2 regions of the Cellulomonas sp. C5510 genome follow, and region 2 is predicted to be linked to the other one. Evidence: riboswitches for the same ligand, from Rfam matches in the RefSeq annotation. Region 2 holds a riboswitch; the other holds the start of a gene.
What was found. A riboswitch is a leader RNA that binds a small molecule or an ion and turns the genes downstream of it on or off. The one in region 2 is predicted to bind cyclic di-AMP.
Positions count from the first base shown of each region.

Region 1 (8,797 bases), on a different replicon from region 2:
AGCCCGAGGCGCGCGCCCAGCTCGGCAAGGTCCACCCGTACTCGCCGGCGTGCTCGAGCAACCACTCGTGCTCGCTCGTCCCGAACGACGACGCCCCGCCCCCGAAGTCGACCGCGACCCCGGTCCCGTGGTTCGAGGTCCCGGGCGTGGCGCACAGACTGCCCTTGTTCCGCCGGCAGGCGACCTGCGCCGCGTAGGACCGGTAGGAGTCGGTCACCACCAAGCTGGTCGAGAACACCCGCTCGAACGCCGTGTTCAGCTCCTCGAGCGCGTCTGTGGCATCGCAACGCTGCTGATGGCCGGGCGCGAAGTCCAGCTCACACAAGGCGCTCAGCGGGATCTCGCCGTTGGCGTACTGGTCGAGCGAGGTCCGCTGCGCCTGCTTGCGCGCTGCCGCCTCCTGCTCAGCCACCCGCGCGGCAGCGGCCGCTACCGCGGCCTCCTGCGCCTGCGCGGTCACGACCTGGAGCTCGGCCGTCAACGCCGCGACCCGGTCGGTCCGAGCCAGGAGCAGCGACACGGCTGCGTCCACGCTCGCCCCGGATCCACCATCGGAGCGGACAGGCGCGGCCACCACGGCGTCGGAGGCCTCCGGCAGGGACTGCGACAGGGCGGTCGCCGTTGTGGTGGGCGCGGGTTCTGCCTGCTCACCGGGCGTCGAGATCACTGCATCCAGGGGCCGCACCGGGGAGGGGGCCACAGGTGGCTGAAGCGCCAGGACCGCGGGTTGGGCCGCCTGAGTCACCGTGATAGCGGCCCGCAGGTCGCCGATCGCCTCGTCGAGCTGCCACGTCGCCTCGGCGGGGACCGAGGCCGCAACGGCCGCCGTCTTGACGGCCTGCGCCGCGCGCAGCGTGCCGCTGGCCTCGATCACCGCCGCCTGCCGATCCTCTACGACGCGGGCCGGGGGGAAACCCGGCCCGCCCGGCGCCGAGGCCGCCGGTGTGGGCATGGGCTCGATCGTCCCGGCCACGCCCTGTTGCACCCCACCCAGGGAGGCGGTGGCGAACCCGGCCACGCCGAGCGCGACGGCGGCGGCGACAGCGGCCTTGGCCGCTCCGCGTCGGCGCCGGGCGCGCTCCTGCTCGCGGCGGGCGGAACGCGATACGACGTCCCGCGGTCGGCGGACCCCTGCCGCGGGCGCTCCAGGAGCTGACGACTCCGCCTTCAGTGCGTCGTCGGCAGCATCGCTCGGCAGAGCGTGTCGCCCTCGAGCTGGTGGGCGGTCCGCAGCCTGTGGACGCGTGTCCGGATCGACCTCCGCGGCCGACTGCGGAGCTGCGCGGTGACGCGCCATGCCGGCGTGCCGAGCCGTCACCGGGTGGACCTGCAGGGCGCCGCATCGGGGGGAACTCGCACCGCACCAGCGTCGAAGAGAACTGCCCAAGCCTCGGTTGGCTCTCGGTGAAGATTCGATCAGGGGCACCGGGAGGGCGAGCTCTTGACCCAACCTCAACCCGGGGCTCACCGAATCGCAGGGAGCATCGATCTAGTGTCGACTCATACCCCCAGGGGGTATGGCCGATGCCGGCGGAATGAGCGGCCGGCCGCTACGGGATCTTCCAAGGGGTCAAGCCATGGTCGCGTTGATCGTGATTTTCACAGCCGCCGTTCTGACAGCAGGACTGGGGTGGTACTTCTTCGGGCCGCGCACCAGCAGCCGCGCCGAGCTCCGCGACGGAAGACAGGTCGCCACCATCGTCGTCAAGGGCGGCTACTCACCGGACGTCATCGAGGTCGTCCGCGGAACGCCCGTGCGGTTGCGCTTCGACCGCCAGGAGACCGGCGACTGCTCCTCGCGCCTGGTCCTGCCCGAGTTCAAAGTGAACGCCGCCCTCGCGGCGCACCGTGTCACCGAGATCGACTTCATACCGACCCAGTCCGGTGAGTTCGGCTTCGCCTGCGGGATGAACATGCTGCACGGCACGCTGCGGGTGGTCGACGACCCGACGGACCCCGAGAGCACCCTCGTCGAGCCCGACCACCGCACGGGCCGCAGTTCGGAGCCCGAACACGACCCCCTGGTCCAGGGCGCCATCGACACCGAAGCCCGGGAACGCGCCGCGGAGGTCAAGGACTTGCGCAACCGCGTGCTCGCCGGGACGGCATTGACCACCCCCGTCCTGCTCGCGGTCATGGCGACCACGCTCCTCGGGGCTACCTGGGTGCCGCCGGTCTTGCTCGACCCGCTCGTGCAGCTCCTGCTGATCGCGCCGGTCATGGTGTACACCGGGGCGCCGATCCACCGCACCGGATGGCTCGCGTTGCGCCACCGCGCGGCCGACATGAACTCCCTGATCACCCTGGGCACCATCGCGGCGTTCGGGTTCAGCCTGATCGCGACCTTCACCCCGGGTCTGCTACCCGCGGAGTCCCGGGAGGTCTACTACGAGGCGGTGGGCGTGATCATCACGCTCATCCTGCTCGGGCGGCTCCTGGAGACACGCGCGAAGGCGGGCACCGGCGAGGCGATCCGGGCACTGATCGGGCTCCAGCCGCGCACCGCGCGCGTCGAGCGCGGCGGGACGCAGATCGACGTCGAGATCGAAGACGTGCAGCGCGGCGACGTGGTGATCATCCGCCCCGGCGAGAAGCTGCCCGTCGACGGCGAGGTGCTCGAGGGAGCCTCAGCCGTCGACGAGTCCATGGTCACCGGCGAGCCGATGCCCGTGGCCAAGTCGGTGGGCGACACGGTCATCGGCGCGACGATCAACCAGACCGGTTCCCTGCGCTACGTCGCGACCCGGGTCGGGGCCGAGACGATGCTCGCCCAGATCATCCGCCTGGTCCGTGAGGCACAGGGCTCGAAGGCACCCATCCAGCGCCTGGTGGACAAGGTCTCGAGCTACTTCGTGCCCGCGGTCATGGCGGCAGCCGTGTGGACGTTCGTCGCCTGGTACCTCGTGGGGCCACCGCCGTCCGTGGTCTACGCCCTCGTCGCGGCGGTGTCCGTCTTGATCATCGCCTGCCCGTGCGCCCTCGGGCTCGCGACACCACTGTCGATCACGGTCGGCACGGGCAAGGGCGCCACGAACGGCATCCTCATCCGCTCCGCCGAGGCCCTCGAGACCGCGCACAAGCTGGACACGATCGTCCTGGACAAGACCGGCACCATCACCAACGGCGCGCCCGTGCTGACCGACGTCCTGCCCACTCCCGACTTCCAGGCCGACGAGCTCCTGGCACGTGTGGCCTCCGCAGAACAGGCTTCCGAGCACCCCCTGGCGTCCGCGATCGTTGCGGCAGCTCTCGAGCGTGGACTGCGCCTGAGCCGCCCGCAGCAGTTCGACTCCGTCACCGGACAGGGCATCATCGCCGTGCTCGACGGCTCCCAGGTCCTGGTGGGCAACGAGCGTCTGCTTAGCGGACACGGGGTGGCCGCGGGTGCGCTGCTTCGCGAAGCCGGCCGGCTCGCCGCGGAAGGCAAGACGGCGATGCTCGTCGCGATCAACCGGATGCCCGCCGGGGTCATCGCCGTCGCGGACACGGTCAAGGACACCTCCGCCCAGGCGGTCGCAGCCTTGACCGCCCGCGGCATCGACGTGGTGATGATGACCGGCGACAACCGCGTCACGGCGGGTGCCATCGCCCGCCAGGTCGGCATCGCACGTGTCGTCGCGGAGGTTCTGCCGGAGCACAAGGCCAGCGAGGTGCGACGCCTCCAGGCCGAGGGGCGAGTGGTCGGCATGGTCGGCGACGGGATCAACGACGCGCCCGCGCTCGCCCAGGCCGACGTCGGATCCGCGATCGGCACCGGCACCGACGTGGCGATCGAGTCCTCCGACATCACCCTGATCTCCGGATCGCTGACGGGACTCGTCACGGCGATCGACCTGTCGCGCGCGACGATGCGAAACATTCGCCAGAACCTGGTGTTCGCGTTCGGGTACAACGCCATCGGCATCCCGATCGCCGCCGGCGTGCTCTACCCCGCGTTCGGACTGCTCCTGAGCCCCATGCTCGCAGCGCTCGCGATGGCGCTGTCGTCGCTGTCCGTCGTCGCGAACGCCAACCGCCTGCGCCGGTTCACCCCGCGCGCCCTGGCCGTCAGCACCACCAGCACACCGCACGCCGAACCAGCCGTCCACGTGACGGCCGAACACGAAGGGCACACCACCATGACCCCCAGCTCCCAGGCACCCGTGGTCGACCCGGTGTGCGGCATGACCGTCGATCCTGCGGAAGCGGCGGCCACCCGGCAGTGGCGGCAGCAGACGTTCTCCTTCTGCTCGACGCAGTGCGCAACCACCTTCGACGGCGAGCCTGCCGCCTACGCATCCTGACCAGCCGCGCCACATGCCCGCAGCGACTGCGCCCGTCCTCCCGTCCCCGGTGCCCCGAGCCCGCGCGCTGCGTCCAGGAGGCTCAGTGCGCTGGCTCGGGGCGGCCGCGGCCGGAGGGCTGATCACCGCGGCGGCCTTCCCTGATCTTGGCTGGTGGCCGGCAGCGCTCGTCGGGGTCGCGCTGCTTGCCGCGCACCGTGAGGTGGAGTCGGTGCGCGCGGTCACCGCAAGGTGGTTCGTCTGGGGCCTGAGCTTCTTCCTCGTCCACGTCTCCTGGGCCCAGCAGGCCGCCGGCGCAGTGGCATGGTTCGCCCTGGCCACTGTCGAGTCGATCCTCGTCGCCGCGGTGGGAGCAGCCTGGGCGGCGGCCAGGCGGGCGCGCTGGGTGACTAGCCGCACGACGGTCCAGGCTGTCGTCTTTGCGTCGGTCTGGGTGGCGGGGGAGCAGCTCCGCGCGGTCTGGCCATTCGGCGGCTTCCCCTGGGGCAGGCTGGCCTTCTCGCAGACCGATGGCCCGCTGCTGGGTCTGGCGTGGCTCGGCGGCGCGCCGTTGGTGTCCTTCGCCGTGGCGCTGATTGCGTACCTGCTGACCGCGACGCTGACAGCCTGGCGCCGGGGCGAGGTCCGCACGGGTGTCTGGCTGACGGCCCTGGCCGCGGCGGCGGTGCTGGTGGGACCGGCCGTGCCGCTGGACACGAGTGCGCAAGCCGGGACGCTGCGAGTCGGTGTCGTCCAGGGGAACGTGCCCGAACCAGGCACGGACGGGGCCGCCCGGGCCTGGCGAGTGCTCACCAACCACGTCGAGGGCACCAAGTCGTTGGCCACGCAGCCCGGAGCGGAGCCTGTCGACCTGGTGATCTGGCCCGAGAACGCCACCGACATCGACCCGCGTCAGGACCCGCGGGCTGCAGCACTGGTGCAAGAGGGGGCCGCGGCGATCAACGCCCCGATCCTGGTCGGCACAGACCGCGACACCCCCGCAGGGCGCTACAACGACATGGTCGTGTGGGATCCCCGGCGGGGGCCCCTGACGTCCTACTCCAAGCAGCAACCGGCTGCGTTCGGCGAGTACGTCCCCCTGCGCGCGTTGGTCCGCGTGTTCTCCCCCGAAGTGGACCGCGTCAGCATCGACATGATCCCTGGGACGAAGCCCGGGGTCCTGTCCGTTCCGGCCCCCCGCCTCCACCGCGACATCCCGGCCGCCACCGCGATCTGCTTCGAGGTCGCCTACGACAACCTCGTGCGTGATGCAGTGGTCCGAGGTGGGCAGTTCATCGCGGTGCCCACCAACAACGCCTCGTTCGGACGCAGCCCCCAGTCGACCCAGCAGCTCGCCATGTCCCGCCTGCGGGCGGTGGAGCACGGGCGCGCCGTCATCCAGGCGTCCACGGTGGGGGTGAGCGCCGTGATCGCTCCCGACGGCACGATGAACCTCCGGACGTCGCTGTTCACCGCGGAGACCCTCACTGCGCAGATCCCCTTACGCACCGCACTGTCACCAGCGGACCGCGCACGGGACGCCCCGGTGGCGGTGGCGACGGTCGCGGCACTGATCGCCGTCGGCTCGGGCGTGGTGACCAGCCGCCGACGCCGACCTCCCGTGCACCCGTCTCGGCCCGGGACTTCGTCGGACCTTCATGAACCCTGAACGGAGCATTCAGCACACCGGGTCGAGCCTGGTGGCCATGCCACCGGAACCGGTCGACACGCCTGCCCAGCTCGCGGACGCGACGAACCCCCGATCCCGCACCCGAGCGCTGTGGTCCGCAGCGAGCAGCGCGCTCGGTGCGGTGGTGGGACTGGCACCGCACGTCCTGCACCACGTCGGCCCGTTGGTCGGTACTGCGATTGTCGCGGGTTCCGGCGGGACCGCCCTCTTCGGCGTGCTCGGGCTGGCCGCCACCGTCCCCATGCTGGTCAAGCTGCACAGGCGCAGCGGGTCGCTCTGGCTGCCAGCCGGCGCTCTCGTGCTCTTCGCGATCGCCTTCGCGTTCTCCACCTTCGTCCTCGGGCCGCTCATCAGCGGTGAGGAGCCGACGGTCCCCAGCAGCGACGTGCACGAAGGGCACCATCCCGCCGACAGCTGAAGCTCCCGACGGTGCACCTCCACGCCGCCCGTCGGCACAGCGCTGTACGGCGCGACCGCGACGCCGCACAGCGCTGGCGTCAGCCGACCCGGATGAACACCGGCGAGGTCTGCCAGATCTCGCGGATCTGCACGGCCTTGCCCGGAACCGGCGCATCGACCTGCAGGTTCCCGCCGGCGTAGATCGAGATGTGCCCCGGCGACCAGATCAGGTCGCCGGGCTGAGCCTGGTCCCGCGGCACCTCGACCCCCGCGTACCGCTGCTGCGCGGACGTCCGCGGCAGCGTCACCCCGACCTGCGCGTACACGTACGAGGTGAACCCCGAGCAGTCGAAGCCGCTGGGCGTGGTGCCGCCCCACACGTAGGGCACCCCCACGAGGCTCGATGCTGCCTCGACGATCGCGCTGCCGTTCGCGCTGGCCGGCGCGGGCGCCCCGATCCCGGGCGACGGTGCAGGCGTCTCGTCCCGGGCCGTGCTGCGAGTCGCAGCCGGGGCCTGCTCGGGCTGCGGCTCCGGCTCCGGCTCGGGGGCCGGCGGTGGCGTTACCGCCGTAGCAACGGGATTGTCGAACGTCCAGGTCGCCTCGGCCGGAGTCGCGACGACCGGCCCGGACTCGATCACCGCTCTGGCCGCCGACGTGAGTCGTGCAGTGTCCAGCAGCGCGATCCGGCTCTCGTGATGGGAGGGCACCGCCGCGGACGCCGGGGCTGCCACCAGGGAGACGACCATGCCCGACGTCGCCACGGCAGCTCCGGTGCGGCGCCCGGCGGCAGACAGACCGGAGGCGGCCACGGCCTGTGCGTCGGTCAGGGGCGTTCGGCTGCGCCCGGCCGCGCGGTGGCGCGCTCGGGCGAAGGGGCGTGCGGGCATCGACGACTCCTGCCGCCTGCGAGGTGAGCTGTCGGGTTCGGGCCGGAGCAGCCCGGCCGGTCCATCGAGACCGGCTTCACCCCAAGGGCACGACGTGCCCGTCCATCCTGGTTCCCCCGCTCCTGCCCGTGCGGTCTGCGGGTCGTCGAGCAGCGGCAGGACTCGGCGTTCTGCTCGACCCACCCAGTCGGCGCCTGGGTCGCGACGATGCTAGGCAGCCCATGCGGTGCTGTCATCGCCCACCGGCGCAATCCTGGCGTGCGAACAGGTCTCGAGACCGCCGCACGGCGCCCCGCAGGGCGGGCGAAGTCGCTGGTCGCGAGCGTTCGTCTCGCGCACGGTGTGTCGTGGACGCACGCACCGCCTCGTCGGGAACTTCAGCGAAACTTCATGGAAGCCGCTGAAGCGGCTTGATCTACACAAGCGACGCTAGACGGGAGCCGAGGGGTCCCCAGACCCCGGATCGATCGCCTGAGGAGCACCCCGAGCATGATCCGCCGTCGTCCTGTCGTCGTCGCAACGACCGCCGTCGTCCTGGCCGCGGGCGGTGCTGCGTTCGCGGTCAGCCGTGCGCTGGCTCCCGCCGCAGACACCGCGGTCCAGGAGAGCATCGATCTCCCCGCGGTCGACCGGTACGACATCACCGGAGCGACCACGCAGGGGGTCGTCGACCTCGACATCACCACCGCAGAGATGACGCTGGGTGGTCGGTCCGTCGAACGGTATCTCTACGCGGACGCTGCAAGCGAAGTCGTCCACGGGGCCGGGGTGCCGATCGTCGTCGACGTAGGGCAGCGGCTGCAGATCGACGTCACGAACTCGACCGACACCGCGACCAACATCCACTGGCACGGGATGAGCGTGCCCGCCGACCAGGACGGTCCAGGCATCCTGATCGACCCCGGACGAGAGCACCGGTACGAGTTCACCGCTGCCCGCCCAGGAACGTACTGGTACCACTCACACGAACGACCGGTGCGCGACCAGGTCGATCGCGGCATGTATGCACCGTTCATCGTCCGCGAACCCGCGGACGCGCGCTACGACCTCGACCAGGTCCTCGTGCTCGACGACTGGGTCGTGGATCGCACCACCGGTCACATGGAGGTCGTCGGCGACGTCGACACCGTCAACGGCCGCACCGGCCAGGACATCGAGCCGATCAGCATCACCGGCGGGCAGATCGCCAAGCTCCGGCTGGTGAACGCCTCGACCGCCAAGACCCAGGACCTGACGTTCCCACTCGACGTGCGCGTCACCCACACCGACGGCGCACCCCTCGTCGAGCCCTACAACACCCGCCGGCTCAGCATCGCCCCAGGCGAGCGCTACGACGTCGAGGTCGCCCCGGTCGGCCACCTGGGGTCGGGCTTGTCGATCACCAACGAGCGCGACAACGGAATGACCATCCCCGTCCACTACACCGCCTCGGACGCTCCCGCGGCCGTCTCGCCCTTCATCCCGCCCGCACCCAGCGACCTCGACCCCGACCTGCTGAGCCGCGAACCGGACATCGAGATGGTGCTCGCCGACGCGATGACGATGTCCGCAGGCAT
Region 1 is NZ_CP081863.1:84,437-93,233, forward strand. It holds gene K5O09_RS18890 (D-alanyl-D-alanine carboxypeptidase family protein) at 1-973, opposite strand, end outside; gene K5O09_RS18895 (heavy metal translocating P-type ATPase) at 1,578-4,283, shown strand; gene lnt (apolipoprotein N-acyltransferase) at 4,369-5,931, shown strand; gene K5O09_RS18905 (hypothetical protein) at 5,969-6,370, shown strand; gene K5O09_RS18910 (C40 family peptidase) at 6,450-7,163, opposite strand; cyclic di-AMP (ydaO/yuaA leader) riboswitch at 7,241-7,419, opposite strand; gene K5O09_RS18915 (multicopper oxidase family protein) at 7,731-8,797, shown strand, end outside.
Region 1: another riboswitch for cyclic di-AMP. It lies ahead of K5O09_RS18910 (C40 family peptidase); the one in region 2 lies ahead of K5O09_RS02970 (C40 family peptidase).

Region 2 (8,797 bases):
GTCGAGCTGTTCTGCCACGGCTCGACGAGCCCCGCCACGATGCGCTCCGCCGTCGAGCGCTACCCGGAGGTCGTCGCCGCCAGCACGGTCACCGGCGACGTCGACCTCGTCGTGCAGGTACGCGCCCGGGACATGCGGCACCTCGAGCAGGTGGTCGAGCGGTTCGCGGCCGAGCCGTTCGTGTCACGGACCCGCTCCACCGTCGTGCTGTCGGCGCTCGTGCGGCGACCGGACGTGCCGCCACCGCCCGCCTGAGCCACCGGCCCGCGCCCCGCGTCAGCCCGCCGCGCCGCCGTCGTGCCCGGCTCCCGCGGTCCCCGCGGCGTCGCCGGCCCCGGCGGACGCCACGCGCTCCGCGCACCGGTTCGTGACCACCATCACCGGGCACGCCGAGTGGTGCAGCACGGCCTGGCTCGTGGACCCGAGCAGCAGCCCCGTGAAGCCGCCCCGGCCCCGCGACCCCACGACGATCAGGTCGGTCGCCGCGGAGAACTCCGTGAGCAGCTCCGCCCCGGTGCCGTCCAGCACGGCCCGCCGCACCGTGGCGCCGGGGTGGTCGGCCAGCGCGCGGTCCACGACGACGTTGAGGCCCTCCGTGACGTCCGCGAGCACCTGCGTCTGGTCGATCGTCGCGGGGAGCCACGCCATGACGCCCGAGCCGCTGCCGACGGGCACGCCCGCGACGGCCGTGAGCTCGGCACCCCACGCCTGCGCCTCCTCGATCGCGTGGCGCAGCGCGAGGTCCGCCTGCGGGGAGCCGTCGACGCCGACGACCATGCGCCGGACCGGCCGCACCACCGGCGCGGACTCGTCGCTCGGAACGATGCCGCCCCGACGCTGGTCGCGCAGCGGCACGACGACGGTCGGGCAGTACGCGTGCGCCGGCAGCGTCGACGAGACCGTGCCGAGCAGCCGGTCCGCGAACCCGCCCTTGCCCCGGGTCCCGACGACCACGAGCGAGGCGTCACGCGACATCTCGACCAGGACGGCGGCCGCGTCGCCGGTCGCGACCGTGGTGGTGACCTCGAGCCCCGGTCCCGCGACGCGCTGCTGGGCCTCCGCGAGCACCGCGCGGGCGCCCTGCTGGATCGCGGTGTCGTCGAGGGCCGCGTACCCGCCGTCCAGCGAGGCCGCCGTGAACGACGGCAGCGTGTACGAGCACACCACGTGGAGCGGCCGGCGCCGGGTACGCGCCTCGCCCGCCGCCCAGTCGAGCGCGTGCATGCTCGCTGCCGACCCGTCCACCCCGACCAGGATCTCCGCGTCCCGCTTCATGGTTCCGACCTCCTTGGTGGCACACCCCAGTGTGCCTCGGATCATGCCGGTTCCGCACCTGCCGCGGAGCGAGGCGTGGCGTCCCCTTGCCGACTTCTTGACCCGTGGTCCTCAGGCGGCCAGGTACGCGGACCAGGCGGGCTCGTCGGCGGCCACCCCGCGCAGGAACGCCGTCGCACCCCGCGGGGCCGACGGCGTCCAGGAGAGCTCCCACCCGATCTCGTGCAGCAGGTGGTCGGCCTTGCGGTGGTTGCACCGCCGGCACGCCGCGACGACGTTCGTCCACTCGTGCCGGCCCCCGCGCGAACGCGGGTGCACGTGGTCGACGGTGTCGGCGTGCGAGCCGCAGTACGCGCACCGGTGGTCGTCGCGCTGCAGCACCGTGCGCCGCGTCGGCGGCAGCGGCCGGCGCACCGGGACGTGCACGTACCGCGTCAGCGACAGCACCACCGGCAGCGGCACGGCCACGTGCTCGGAGTGCAGCACCCGGCCGTCCGACTCGAGCACGGTGGCCTTGCCCGACATGACGAGCGTGACGGCGCGCGGCAGGGCCACGACGCACAGCGGTTCCAGGCTGGCGTTGAGGAGCAACGTCCGGGGTGGCGCAGGGAGCAGCACGGCGAACTCCTTGACCGGGGGGCCCGTCTGGCTGACGGGTCCGCTGGGGAGCGAGCAGCGCCAGCGTACGCGCCCACCCCGGGAACCCGCGCCGTCCGCCCGCGCCGCGCCCCCGGTGCCGCGCGCAGGCGCCCCGGCACGGCAGGACCCCCGCGGCCGGTGGCCACGGGGGTCCTGGAGGCGTCGTGCGTGCCCGGGAGGCTCAGCCGATGCGGATGAACGTCGGCGAACTCTGCCAGATGGCGCGGAACTGCACCGTCTTGCCGGGGCGCGGCGAGTCGATCTGCTGGTCGCCGCCGGCGTAGATCGAGATGTGGCCGGGGCTCCAGATGAGGTCGCCCGGCTGCGCCTCGGCGGCCGAGATGACCGTGCCCGCGTCGCGGATCGCCGACGACGTGCGGGGCAGCGAGATGCCGAGCTGCGCGTACACGTAGGACACGAAGCCGGAGCAGTCGAAGCCGTCCGGGGTCGTGCCGCCGGACACGTACGGCGTCCCGACGTAGCGGGCCGCGATCTCGAGGACCGCGTTGCCGGCCACCGACTGCGGGACGGCGGCGGCGGCGACCTCGACCGGGGCGGCCGCGGCCGTGGCGCGCTGGGCGCTGCGGGAGACGACCGGCTCCGGCTCGGGCTCCGGCTCCGGCTCGGGGACCACGGCGGTCACGGCGGGGGCCTCGAAGGTCCACGCGGCGTCGGCCGGGGCGGTGACGACCGGCGCGGTGTCGAGGACCGTCTTCGCGGAGGCGGTCAGCGCGGTGGTGTCGACCGACGGCAGCGCCGCCTGGTCGCCGGACGTGGTCGCGGCGCCTGCCGGGACGGCGACCGCGGAGACCATGAGCCCCGTGGTGGCCGCGACGACGGCGGTGCGGCGACCGGCCTGGGCGAGGGTGCCCGTGGCGGCGGTGGCGAGGTCGGTCAAGGGGGTGACGGGGCGACGCGCGGAACGGTGTCGGGCGCGCACAGCACTAGCGGACACGTACAGCCTCTCCTGGCGCCTACGAGGTGAGCTGTCGGGTTCGGGTGGAGATACCCGGCCGCGTGGCGCTCCCGGGAGGTCCGGTCACGTCGCGCGGCTTCACCCCAAGGACACCGTCGCCGGTGCCCGCAAGTGGTTCCCCCGCCCCTGCCGGCGAGTCGTACGGACCTCGGGCGGCGGCAGGGTTCGGCGTACCGTCCAAGGGCTCTGACGGAGGAGGGTTCCGTCGAGCAGGACCGACCGTACCCGACCCCCGAGCCGATTGTCACGTTCCGGTCACGATCCGTTTGCCGAGCACCCGCAGGCCCCCGCGGGGACCCTGGTCACGCACACGACGAGGCCCCGCGAGTGGCGCGTGCCACACCGCGGGGCCGTCGGTGCCGGACGCGGTCGCCGGCGCGGGGCGCGGACCTCAGCCCACCCCGAGGAACACGTGGCGCGCGACCTCCTGCGGCAGGTCGAGCACCGTCTCCGCGCCGGGCGCGCCGACCGTCACGACGCCGACGCCCTTCTCGACCGTGACCTGCTGGCCGGGCCGCACGCCCGCCTGCGCGAGGCGCGCGAGCAGGTCGACGTCCGTCTGGATGGGCTCCCCCAGCCGGGCGACGACACCCGTGGTCGGGCCGGGCGCGGCCGCCGCGACGGCGACCAGCGACTCCACGCCGTCGAGGAACCCGACCGGCGTCCGCTCCTCGCCGATCTCGTCGAGACCGGGGATCGGGTTGCCGTACGGGTCGAAGTGGGGGTGGTCGAGAAGGCCGGCGAGCCGGCGCTCCACCCGCTCGCTCATGACGTGCTCCCAGCGGCACGCCTCCTCGTGCACGTACTCCCAGTCGAGCCCGATCACGTCGACGAGCAGCCGCTCCGCCAGCCGGTGCTTGCGCATCACGCGCATCGCCTTGGTGCGGCCCGCCTCGGTGAGCTCCAGGTGGCGGTCACCGGACACGACCACGAGCCCGTCCCGCTCCATGCGGGCGACCGTCTGGGACACCGTCGGTCCGCTGTGGCCCAGGCGCTCGGCGATGCGGGCCCGCAGCGGCGTGATGCCCTCCTCGGTGAGCTCGTAGATGGTCTTCAGATACATCTCGGTCGTGTCGATCAGGTCACTCACGCCGGTGCCCTCCTGTGTGCGCGGACGTCCGTCCACAGGCTAGTTGGTCCTGCCGCCGGGCGGCGTCGGGCGCGTAGGGTGCGGCGCGTGACCGTGACGCCCGCCACCGTGACCATCCCCGAGGAGCTCCTGCCGTCGGACGGCCGGTTCGGGTCCGGGCCCGCGAAGGTCCGCGACGCCCAGGTCCGGGCGCTCGCCGAGGTCGGCCGCAGCCTCCTCGGCACCTCGCACCGCCAGGCCCCCGTCCGTTCCCTCGTCGGCCGCGTGCGGGCCGGCCTCGGCGAGCTGTTCTCGCTCCCCGACGGGTACGAGGTCGCGCTCGGGAACGGCGGCTCCACCGCCTTCTGGGACGTCGCGACGCTGTGCCTCGTGGAGCGCCGCTCCGCCCACGCGGTGTTCGGGGAGTTCGGCAGCAAGTTCGCGGCCGCCACGGCGCGCGCGCCGTTCCTCGAGGACCCCGTCGTCACCGAGGTGCCCGCCGGGTCCTCCGCGACCCCCGCGGCCGCCGACGGCGTCGACGCCTACGCGTGGGCGCACAACGAGACCTCCACCGGTGCCGTCGCGCCCGTGCGCCGCGTGCCGGGCTCCGCCAACCAGGGTGCGCTGATGCTGGTCGACGCGACGTCGGGCGCCGGGGGGCTCGCCGTGGACGTCGCTCAGACCGACGCCTACTACTTCGCGCCGCAGAAGTCGTTCTCGTCCGACGGCGGCCTGTGGCTGGCCGTGCTGTCCCCGGCCGCAGTCGAGCGCGCCGAGCGGGTCGAGTCCGGCCGCTGGGTGCCGGAGTTCCTGTCCCTCGGCGCCGCGGTGCGCAGCTCGCGGGCGGACCAGACCCTCAACACGCCGGCGATCGCCACCCTCGTGCTGCTCGCGGAGCAGGTGGACTGGATGCTCGCGAACGGCGGCCTCGACTGGTGCGCCGCGCGGACCGCGACCTCCGCCGGGCACCTCTACGGCTGGGCGGACGCCCGCGACTGGGCCCGGCCGTTCGTCAGCGACCCCGGGCAGCGGTCCCCCGTCGTCGGGACGGTGGACCTCGCGCCCGAGATCGAGGCACCGACGGTGGCACGCATCCTGCGGGCCCACGGCATCGTCGACGTGGAGCCCTACCGCAAGCTCGGGCGCAACCAGCTCCGGGTCGCGATGTTCCCGTCGGTGGAGCCCGACGACGTGCTCGCCCTCACCGCCTGCATCGACCACGTGGTGGACCGGCTGGCCTGAGGCGCGGGCGTGCTCCCGCACAGGAGCACGAGCGGACCCCGCTGCGGTGCACGACGGCCGCAGCCGACGGCACCGGCCGGGGCTGCGGCTGTCGCGCCCGGTCGGTGCCGCCGTCCGCTCGGCGCGGGTGCGCTCAGCGGGCCCGGTGAGCCCGGCGGGACGCGACCACGACCAGCCCGGCACCCAGCAGCACCGCGCCGCCCGCGGCGGCCAGGAGCTGCCACGAGTTCGCACCGGTCACCGCCAGCACCGCGGACTGGTAGCGGACCTGCGTCGCGGGCGCGGCGAGCACCTCGGAGGCCGTCACGACACCGGAGACCTCCGAGTCCGGGGGCGTCACGACGACGGCGTCGACGTCCTCCTGCGGGCCCGCGCACGCCGACGTCGCGGGCGGGTAGGCGACCACGGTGGACGCCGACGGGTTCACCTCGAACTCGAGCCGCACGACCGGACGCGAGAAGTCGAACTCGTCGTGCTGCACCCACGTGCCGTCCGGCTGCTGCGACCATCCGGGCCAGTCGACGACCTGGTCGCCGTCGAGCACGGTGCCGGGCCAGTACACGCGGCCGCTGAGCGGCAGGCCCGACTGGACCACCGCGTCGCCGTCGGGGTTGACCCACGTGAGCGTGACGGTGTCGTTCGGCGTCCCGTACGGCTCGACCGCGTAGTCGAGCACGGGGGCGTCGCCGACGCAGAGGGCGGTCGCCCGGGCGATGACCAGCTCGCAGCGCCCGGGCGGGGCGTAGCCGTCGGAGGGCGTGGTGCAGGCGGCGTCAGGGTCCGGCGCGCCGGCGTCGGGGCCGGTCGCGTCCGGGGCGGCCACCGGGTCGCCCGCCGCCGGGTCGCCCGCCGTCGGGCCCTCGGCCACCGGGCCGTCCGCCGCCGGCCGGGGCTCCGCCGGGGTCGACGTCGCGAAGGCCGGAGCCGCCCCCGCGGTCACGGCCAGCGCCGCCAGCAGGAGCCCGGCGAGCGCTCGTCGCGTCCGTGCCATGTCACACCTCCACCCGCCCGACGTCGTCGCCGGGCTCGCCTCGCCGATTCGTACAAATCGGACATTTCACCCATGTTACGGGCACCGGGCCTCGGAGCGCGCGCCGGAGGGCCGGGTGAAATCCGCATGATCACGCGGAAGAGTGGCCCCGGAACCTCCCGACCAGCCGAGACACCCGGGCCCGCCCGGCGCGACCGACCCCACCCCGTTCGGAGACTCCCACCGTGCTCGGAGGTACCCGCGCGCCATCGTGGTGCTCCGCGGACCACCACGATCACCGCTCGGAGGCTCCGACGGGTTCCGGGTCCGGCCATGAGGGGCCCGTGCCGGTCGGTCGCGGCGCGGTCGGAGGCGCCGGACGCGGGTGGTGGTGGCCGCACGTCGTCGTGGTGCTCCGCGGACCACCACGATCACCGCTCGGAGCCTCCGACGGGCTCAGGACGGGTGCGGGGTGCGGGGTGCGGGGTGCGGGGTGCGGGGTGCGGGGCGGGGTCAGCGGGGGGTGGGGCAGGGGGACGAGACGGTGCCCGGGCCCGTCAGGGTCGGAGTGGTCCAGACGGTGATCCCGCTCGCCGGGGCCGGCACCGTCAGCGTGTAGGTCTCCGTCGCGCCCGGCTCGAGGCGGGAGGTCACGACGGCGACGTCGCGGCGCGCGGTACGGACCTCCTGCCCGCCGACCACGGCGTCGTCCCGCCGGACCTCACCGAGCCGACCGTCGCGCGCGGAGTAGAACGACACGTTCGTCGCCAGCCACCCGGGCGGCAGCCCCGACCCGCCGTCCCCGAGCACCTGCGCCGGGAAGGTCGTGACGTCGGCGGGCGGCCGGTACCCGAGCGTCAGCTCGATGCGGGCCCGCACGTCCGACGACCCGCACCCCGTCAGGGTCACCGCCACCCGGGCGTCGAGGTCGACGTCGAGCTTGCCGGCCGTCGCGTCGTCGAGGAACACGCCGACGGCCTGCCCCACGGTGCCGGTCGGCGTCGAGGGGTCACCCGTGAGGAACGCCCCGCCGAGCGCGGACGAGGCGATCCGCGCCTGCTCGCCGGCGTCCGCCGACCACAGCGCGACCCGGCGCTGCTCCACCGCGTCAGCCGCGACCTGCACCGCCGCCCCCGCCGTCTGCGGGTCGGCCGCCGCGTCACGCAGCACCGCGAACGCCGCCGCCGCGACCTGGGCGTAGAACGCGTCGCCGGCCTTGGGGTCGCCGTAGGCGAGGTAGGCGTCGCGCAGCAGGCCGCGCAGCAGGTCCTCGCCGCCGAGCTCGGTCCCGTCCGCGCTCACGGTCCGACCGGTCGCGCCGAGGAGGTCCGCGACGACCACCGGGTCGGTCGCCAGCACACCGTCGACCTGCTGGCCGGTCGACGCGGTCCAGAACGCGGAGGCGGCCTCGGCGGCACGCGGGAAGTCGGGCGTCAGCACCGTGTCCTGCACCCACCGGCCGAGCCTGTCGCCGAACAGGGCCAGCTCGTCGTCGCTCAGCGGCAGCGCGGGCTCGGCGAGCTCCGGCAGGTCCGCGGTGCTGCGCTGACCCACGAGCCCGACGGCTCCGTCGCGCGCCTGGAGCACGCTGACAGCGCCGACGATGCCGCCCTGCGCGCGCAGCTCCGCCGGGTTGAGGGACAGCAGCAGGTACGTCCGCGGGCCGTCCTCACCCAGGAGGTCGGGCAGGACGGGCGCGAGCTCGCGGACGGTCTGCAGCGGACCCGCCGCGGCGTCGACGGCGTCGCGGACCCCCGCGACCGGGCCGGCGAGCGGCCCGGCCAGCCCGGCGGGGTCGACGGCGGCCAGGTCGGCGCGCAGCTGCTGGACGGTGACCGCCGCCCGGTCGAGCGCCGGTGCCGCGTCGGCGAGCGCCTGCAGGTCGACCCAGCCGTCGGGCACCTGAGCCGCTCCGGCCGACGCGCCCGCGCTGCCGGACGGGCCGGCGAGGGCCTCGAGGGCGTCGAGCAGGTCGGGGGCGGCATCCCCCGCGAGCGCGTCCGCCGCCCGGCCGATCGCCGAGACGGCGGCGAGGTCGTCGCCGACCACCGGCAGGTGCTCGGCCACGCGCCACACGGGGTCCTGCCCGGCGGCGTGCACGCGGGCGGCGGCGTCCTGCACCGCCGCGAGCCGGGAACGCAGGGCCGCGACGTCCAGCCGCGAGACCTCCTCGTCCGCACCGGACGTGGCGGCCTGCAGGTCCCGAGCGGCGTCGGCGGCCTGCCAGACCCGGTACGCCAGCCAGCCGCCCACCAGCAGCAGCGCCGTCAGCAGCACGGCGCCGGCCAGGAGCACACGCCGCCGGGTCGTCATCAAGCGATCGTCACATACCGGACAAATCGACCGGCATGGCAGGACCCAAGTTCACCCGGGTGGTGTCACACGGACGCGTCGGCGGCCTCGCGCGCGGCGAGCTGGTCCGCAGCGGCACGGCGAGGCGCCGGAACCTCCGGGTGCAGCACCTCGAGGTGGGGCCTCGTCCGCACGTGGTACCGCAGCTCGACCTGCCAGCGCCGCTTCGCCCACACGGCGGCGAGCGCCGAGACCAGCAGGGCCGTGATCGAGCCGATGCCGATCGACCAGCGCGGGCCGAACGTCTCCCCGATCCAGCCCACGATCGGCGACC
Region 2 is NZ_CP081862.1:641,268-650,064, reverse strand. It holds gene K5O09_RS02985 (Lrp/AsnC family transcriptional regulator) at 1-255, shown strand, start outside; gene K5O09_RS02980 (universal stress protein) at 277-1,275, opposite strand; gene K5O09_RS02975 (HNH endonuclease) at 1,387-1,893, opposite strand; gene K5O09_RS02970 (C40 family peptidase) at 2,096-2,869, opposite strand; cyclic di-AMP (ydaO/yuaA leader) riboswitch at 2,872-3,071, opposite strand; gene K5O09_RS02965 (metal-dependent transcriptional regulator) at 3,282-3,980, opposite strand; gene serC (phosphoserine transaminase) at 4,068-5,201, shown strand; gene K5O09_RS02955 (peptidase) at 5,335-6,192, opposite strand; gene K5O09_RS02950 (DUF4012 domain-containing protein) at 6,685-8,484, opposite strand; gene K5O09_RS02945 (MFS transporter) at 8,550-8,797, opposite strand, start outside.